Regions from separate parts of the Bradyrhizobium sp. GW821-FHT13H05 genome, predicted to be linked through region 2. Evidence: predicted binding sites of a transcription regulator. Region 2 holds the regulator's gene; the other holds the start of a gene.
The links. The regulator HrcA, encoded in region 2, represses chaperone genes, less so after heat shock. The targets are predictions, from matches to a motif close to GTTAGCACTCNCNNNNNGNGAGTGCTAAC.
Positions count from the first base shown of each region.

Region 1: the regulator HrcA is predicted to act here: its motif matches at 1,982-2,010, upstream of AC1RR3_RS23685 (co-chaperone GroES).

Region 1 is NZ_JBXAPO010000008.1:66,977-70,385, reverse strand. It holds gene groL (chaperonin GroEL) at 1-1,474, opposite strand, end outside; gene AC1RR3_RS23685 (co-chaperone GroES) at 1,593-1,889, opposite strand; gene AC1RR3_RS23680 (hypothetical protein) at 2,206-2,727, shown strand; gene AC1RR3_RS23675 (protein phosphatase CheZ) at 2,894-3,409, opposite strand, start outside.
Region 2 is NZ_JBXAPO010000005.1:463,981-467,389, reverse strand. It holds gene rph (ribonuclease PH) at 1-621, opposite strand, end outside; gene hrcA (heat-inducible transcriptional repressor HrcA) at 785-1,873, shown strand; gene grpE (nucleotide exchange factor GrpE) at 1,972-2,577, shown strand; gene pncA (bifunctional nicotinamidase/pyrazinamidase) at 2,594-3,316, opposite strand.

The DNA.
Region 1 (3,409 bases), on a different contig from region 2:
TCTCGATCATGTCGACATAGTCCTCGGTCTGGGCGTCGAAGCCGAAGGTCTCGGACTTGTTCTCGAGGATCTTGCCGACCACGATCGAGCCTTCCACGCCGGCATTCTCCGAGATCTGGCGGATCGGAGCTTCCAGCGCCTTCAGCACGATGTTGATGCCGGCCTGGACGTCGGCATTGGCGTTGGTGAGACGGCCGACAGCCTTCTTGGCGCGGAGCAACGTGACGCCGCCGCCGGGGACGATGCCTTCCTGCACCGCGGCGCGGGTGGCGTTGAGCGCGTCCTCGACGCGGTCCTTCTTCTCCTTGACCTCGATCTCGGTGGCGCCGCCGACGCGGATCACCGCGACGCCGCCGGCCAGCTTGGCGAGGCGCTCCTGGAGCTTCTCACGGTCGTAGTCCGAGGTGGTCTCCTCGATCTGGGCCTTGATCTGGCCGACGCGGGCCTCGATCTCCGGCTTCTTGCCGGCGCCCTTGACGATCGTGGTGTTCTCCTTGTCGATCACGACCTTGCCGGCACGACCCAGCATCTTCACCGTGACGTTCTCGAGCTTCATGCCGAGGTCTTCGGAGATGAGCTGACCGCCGGTGAGGATCGCGAGGTCCTCGAGCATGGCCTTGCGGCGGTCGCCGAAGCCCGGCGCCTTGACGGCGGCGACCTTGAGGCCGCCACGCAGGCGGTTGACGACCAGGGTGGCCAGCGCCTCGCCCTCGACGTCCTCGGCGATGATGACGAGCGGCTTGCCCGACTGCACCACGGCTTCGAGCACCGGCAGCATGGCCTGCAGGCCCGAGAGCTTCTTCTCGTGCAGGAGGATGTAGGCGTCCTCGAGCTCGGCGGTCATCTTCTCGGGGTTGGTGACGAAATAGGGGCTGAGATAGCCGCGGTCGAACTTCATGCCCTCGACGATGTCGACCTCGGTGTCGAGCGACTTGTTCTCCTCGACGGTGATGACGCCCTCGTTGCCGACCTTCTGCATCGCCTGCGCGATCATCTTGCCGATGGCGGCATCGCCGTTGGCCGAGATGGTGCCGACCTGGGCGACCTCGGAGGAGGCGGCGACCGGCTTGGCGCGCTTCTCGATGTCCTTGATGACGGCCGCAACCGCGATGTCGATGCCGCGCTTGAGGTCCATCGGGTTCATGCCGGCGGCAACCGCCTTGGCGCCTTCGCGCACGATGGCCTGGGCCAGCACGGTCGCGGTGGTGGTGCCGTCGCCGGCGAGGTCGTTGGTCTTGGAGGCGACCTCACGCAGCATCTGGGCGCCCATGTTCTCGAACTTGTCCTCGAGCTCGATCTCCTTGGCGACGGTGACGCCGTCCTTGGTGATGCGGGGAGCGCCGAAGCTCTTCTCGATGAGGACGTTGCGGCCCTTCGGGCCGAGCGTCACCTTGACGGCGTTGGCGAGAATGTCGACGCCGCGCAGCATGCGATCGCGCGCGTCTCCGGAAAACTTGACGTCTTTGGCAGCCATTTCTGCAGTCCCTCGTGTTTCGTGATGTGTCTTGTTTCGTCATGTGGCCGGCGGAATGATGGATGCCCGGATCGGGCGATCCGGGCATGACATTCAGCGGCCGTTCAGGCGTCTGGCCTTAGGCCATCACGCCCATGATGTCCGACTCCTTCATGATCAGGAGATCTTCGTTGTCGATCTTGACTTCGGTGCCCGACCACTTGCCGAACAGCACGCGGTCGCCGACCTTGAGGTCGATCGGGATCAGCTTGCCGGCCTCGTCGCGGCCGCCGGGACCTACGGCGACAACCTCGCCCTGGGACGGCTTTTCCTTGGCGGTGTCCGGAATGATGATGCCACCCTTGGTCTTTTCCTCGGCATCGATACGTTTGACCACGACACGGTCATGCAGCGGACGAAATTTGGACTTAGCCATGACGTTTCCCTTTGGAGGCTCGCTTCGGAAGTAGCGGAAAGTGGGTGGGGCGGCGCTACCGTCCCCCCTCTTGCCGAGGATCGAACGGCGCGCTTAGCAATCGGGCTTTCCGAGTGCTAATAGTGCGCCCGGAAATATGGCTTGGCCGCGATCCTGTCAAGCAAAGGTGGTTAAGCGATTGGTGAGGCGGATATAGGATGGTGGCATTGGAAACTCGTTCGGAGCCCAGACGTATTAAAGGACGTCATTGCTCCGGCAGCGGTTTTGCGCTTGGCTGCAGGAGGGGTGCGGCCATGGTTTGGTTCGGGGGAATGCCATGATCAGTTCAGCTCACGCGCGCACGGTCGCCAATCTGGTTGCCGCTTCTGGCTTGGCGCTGCTGCTGGGCGCCTGCGGCGGCGGCCTGAGCCTGCCGTCGTTCTCGTCGTCTTCGCCGCCGCCCGAGGCCGAGCCCGGCGCCGGCCCGGAGATGCCGGCGAGCATCCGCGCCGACGAGATCGTCGGCCGCTGGGGCCTCGCCTCGTTCCAGAACCCGGCTGACCGCGCCCGCACCGAGGCCGCGGCGAGGGCCCAGTGCAAGAACCCCTACGTGATCACCGCCGGCTCCTCCGGCGGCGTGGTCATGCATCTGGCCGACCAGGCGACGCCGCAGGAGCTGCGGCTAAAGGGTTCGCCGAGCGGCAAGAACTATATCGGGCCGGCCGGTCCCACCCCCGGTGAGCAGGACCGTGAGATCGTCTCCTTCGACGGCCGCGTCATGATCACCCGCTTCATCGACAAGGACGCCGCCACCCGCTACGGCAACATGGTCTACGTCCGCTGCGCGCCGCGGGCGTGATGTTTTGATTGTCGTTCCGGGGCGGTCCGCAGGACCGAACCCGGAACCTCGAGATTCCGGGTTCGATGCTACGCATCGCCCCGGAATGACAGCGCGAGATGAATAGCTAAAAACAAAAAAACGCCGGCTCTCGCCGGCGTTTTGTTTTTCTCTCTGCCGCGTCCGCTTAGTCGAACAGCGCGTCGATGTCGTCCTGCGAGGCGTGGCCGACGTCGCCGGCGAGCTTCGGGCCATTGAGGAGCTTTTCGTCGTCGCTGCGCTGGTCGACCGGCGCAGGCACATGGGCCTTGATCGCGTCGACGCCGCCCCAGATCTCCATCATCGCATTGATGTGCTGCTCGATGAACTTCATCGTGCCCATCACCTTGCTGATGCGCTGGCCGGTCAGGTCCTGGAAGTTGCAGGCTTCGAAGATCGAGATGACGCGCTCCTGGATATCGTCGGCCAGCCGCTTCTGCTGGTCGGCCGATTGCACCTTGGACATCGCGCTGGCCGCTTGGTCAATCGACTCGGCGGCTTCGAGGATCTGCTGGGTCGCCTGCTCTGTGCCGCCGACCACCGCGCCGAGCTCGCCATTGACCTTGGCCATCTCGCCGCCGTCGAAGCTCTTGCCGTGCAGTGTCGCGATCTCGCGCTTGGTGCGGTCGATGGCGTCGTGGATGAGGTCGAGCTCGACCTTCAG
Region 2 (3,409 bases):
CTCGCGTTCCGCGGTTCCCTGCACCTCGATGATGCGGCCGTCGCCGGTCATGACGAAATTGGCGTCGGTCTGCGCTTCCGAATCCTCGGCATAGTCGAGGTCGAGCACGGGCGTGCCGTTGTAGATGCCGCAGGAGATCGCGGCGACGTTGTCGCGCAGCACCTTGGCCTTGATCATGTTGCGCGCCTTCATCCAGCTGATGCAATCGGCGAGCGCGACCCAGGCGCCGGTGATGGAGGCCGTGCGCGTGCCGCCGTCGGCCTGCAGCACGTCGCAATCGACCGTGATCTGGCGCTCGCCGAGCGCTTCGAGATCGACGATGGTGCGAAGCGCGCGGCCGATCAGGCGCTGGATCTCGACGGTGCGGCCGCTCTGCTTGCCGGCGGAGGCTTCACGGCGGGTGCGTTCCGAGGTCGCGCGCGGCAGCATGCCGTATTCGGCGGTGACCCAGCCGCGGCCCTGGCCCTTCAGCCACGGCGGCAGGCGGTCTTCCAGCGTGGCGGTAACCAGCACATGGGTGTCGCCGAATTTCACCAGGCACGAGCCTTCCGCATATTTGACCACGCCACGCTCCAGCGTCACGGGGCGCAATTCGTCGGGCGCACGGCGGCTTGGCCGCATGGGAAATCCTCCAAAACTCTCGGGAAAAGCCTATTCGCGGTGCTTGTAGGTGGGGTGAGGGTGGGCGGCAAGGCCTTTTCGGTCCCCAGCCAAGTGCAAAACCACGCTTGTCAGGGGCCGTTCCGATGGCCAAATTGTAAGCACCTGAGAGGAGTTGCCGTCTGTGGCCCATCACGATCCGATCCATCTGATCGCGCCGCGCGCAGGCCTCGCCCAGCTCAACGAGCGTTCCCGCGACATCTTTCGTCAAATTGTCGAAAGCTATCTGGCGACCGGCGAGCCGGTCGGCTCGCGCAATATCTCCCGGCTGATCGCGATGCCGCTGTCGCCGGCCTCGGTCCGCAATGTCATGGCCGATCTGGAACAGCTCGGCCTGATCTATGCGCCGCACACCTCGGCCGGTCGTCTGCCGACGGAACTCGGCCTGCGCTTCTTCGTCGACGCCTTGATGCAGGTCGGCGACCTCAATGACGCCGAGCGGCAGTCGATCCAGAGCCAGTTGACGTCGGTGGGCCACGCCCAATCGGTCGAGGCCGCGCTGTCGGAAGCGCTGACGCGGCTATCCGGGCTCACCCGCGCCGCCGCCGTGGTGCTGACGCCAAAATCCAATTCGCGGCTGAAACATCTCGAATTCGTCCGGCTGGAACCGGAGAAGGCACTGGTGATCCTGGTCGGCGAGGACGGCCAGGTTGAAAACCGCGTGCTGACGCTGCCGCCCGGAGTTCCCTCCTCGGCGCTGACAGAGGCCGGCAATTTCCTCAATGCGCGCATCCGCGGCCGCACGCTGGCCGAGGCACGGCTCGAACTCGAAACCGCGCTCGGGGAAGCCCGCGCCGAGCTCGATCAGCTGACCCAGAAGGTGATTTCGGCCGGCATCGCCAGCTGGTCCGGCGGCGAGAATGAGGATCGCCAGCTCATCGTCCGCGGCCACGCCAATTTGCTGGAAGATCTGCACGCGCTGGAGGATCTGGAACGCGTTCGGCTGCTGTTCGACGATCTCGAGACCAAGCGCGGCGTGATCGATCTGCTCGGCCGGGCCGAGACGGCTGAGGGTGTACGCATCTTCATCGGCTCCGAGAACAAGCTGTTCTCGCTGTCGGGGTCCTCCACGATCATCTCGCCCTATCGGGATGCCGCCGGCCATATCGTCGGTGTTTTGGGCGTGATCGGGCCGACGCGGCTGAATTATGCCCGTGTGATCCCGACCGTGGATTACGCCGCCCGCATCGTCAGCCGGCTTCTGGGGGGCTGACCGGCGGCTCCTTCGATCACGGGCGCTTGATTTTCGGCGCCCGAAGCACGATATCCGGGCCAGCAAAATCCCGTAAGACGAGTTCGAAAAGAGAGCCGATGACCGATCGAGACCGGCAACCCGAAGACACGACCGCGCCGACAGGCGAGCCCGTGGCGTCGAAGCCCTACATCATGCCCGACGATCCCGAGCCCGGCTCGGTCGAGCTGTTGCAGAAGGAGGCCGCCGAGGCGCGCGATCGCATGCTGCGGACGCTGGCCGAGATGGAGAACCTGCGCAAGCGCACCGCCAAGGAGGTCGCTGACTCCAAGCTCTACGGCGTCACCGGCTTTGCCCGTGACGTGCTCGACATCGCCGACAATCTCCAGCGCGCGCTCGATGCCGTTCCGGCGGAAGCGCGGGCCAATGCCGATGCCGGCCTGAAGGGGCTGATCGAGGGCGTCGAGCTTACCGAGCGCTCGCTGCTCAACGCGCTGGAAAAGCACGGCGTGAAGAAATTCGATCCGTCAGGCCAGAAGTTCGATCCGAACTTCCAGCAGGCGATGTTCGAGGTGCCTGATCCGTCAGTGCCCGCCGGCACCGTCGTGCAGGTCATGCAGGCCGGCTACACCATCGGCGAGCGCGTGCTGCGTCCCGCCTTGGTCGGTGTCGCCAAGGGCGGTGCGAAGGCCGCGCCCGCGGCGAACAGCAACGAAGCTAACTGAGCGGCGTAAGCGTCGCTTACGCGCTCGCCGCGATATCCGCGGACTGAATCCGCTTCACGCCGGCCTTGGCCATATCGGCCCAGGCCTTTGCGAGCGAGCCCTGCGTGTCGATGCCGCGGCAGGCGTCTTCCACGACGTAGACCTCAAAACCCGCCTTGCGCGCGTCGAGCGCGGTCCAGGCGACGCAGAAGTCTGTCGCGAGGCCTGCGACGAAGACACGCTTGATCTTGCGGCCTTTCAGATAGCCGGCAAGGCCGGTCGAGGTCTTGCCGTCGGCCTCGAGGAAGGCCGAGTAGCTGTCGACGTCCTTGTGAAAACCCTTGCGGATGATGAGCTCGGCGTGCGGGATCGCGAGATCCTTCGACAGCGCCGCGCCGTCGGTGCCCTGCACGCAATGGTCGGGCCACAGCACCTGCTTGCCGTAGGGAAGGTCGACGGTCTCGAACGGCTTCTTGCCGGAGTGAACCGACGCAAACGAAATGTGGCCGGGCGTGTGCCAGTCCTGCGTCATCACCACGTTCGAAAACGCCTTCGCCATCTTGTTGATGACGGGCACCACCTGCTCGCCTTCCTTCACCGCGAGGCTGCCGCCGGGCAGGAAGCAGTTCTGCACGTCGATCACGAGCAGCGCGGATGCATCATCGGGCTTGATCGATGCGGCCGCAAACAGCGCGGTTGGCATGAGGGTCGAAAGCGCCGTGGTCCCAAGCGCTGCCAGGATTTGTCGTCGATCGAGCATCGTTCGCCTCCCCTTGGGATGATCCAACGGGAGGCAAGCCTAGTTCCGTTCGTATACGAACAGAAGCCCGAAAATGCAGCCGGTTCTGGTGAG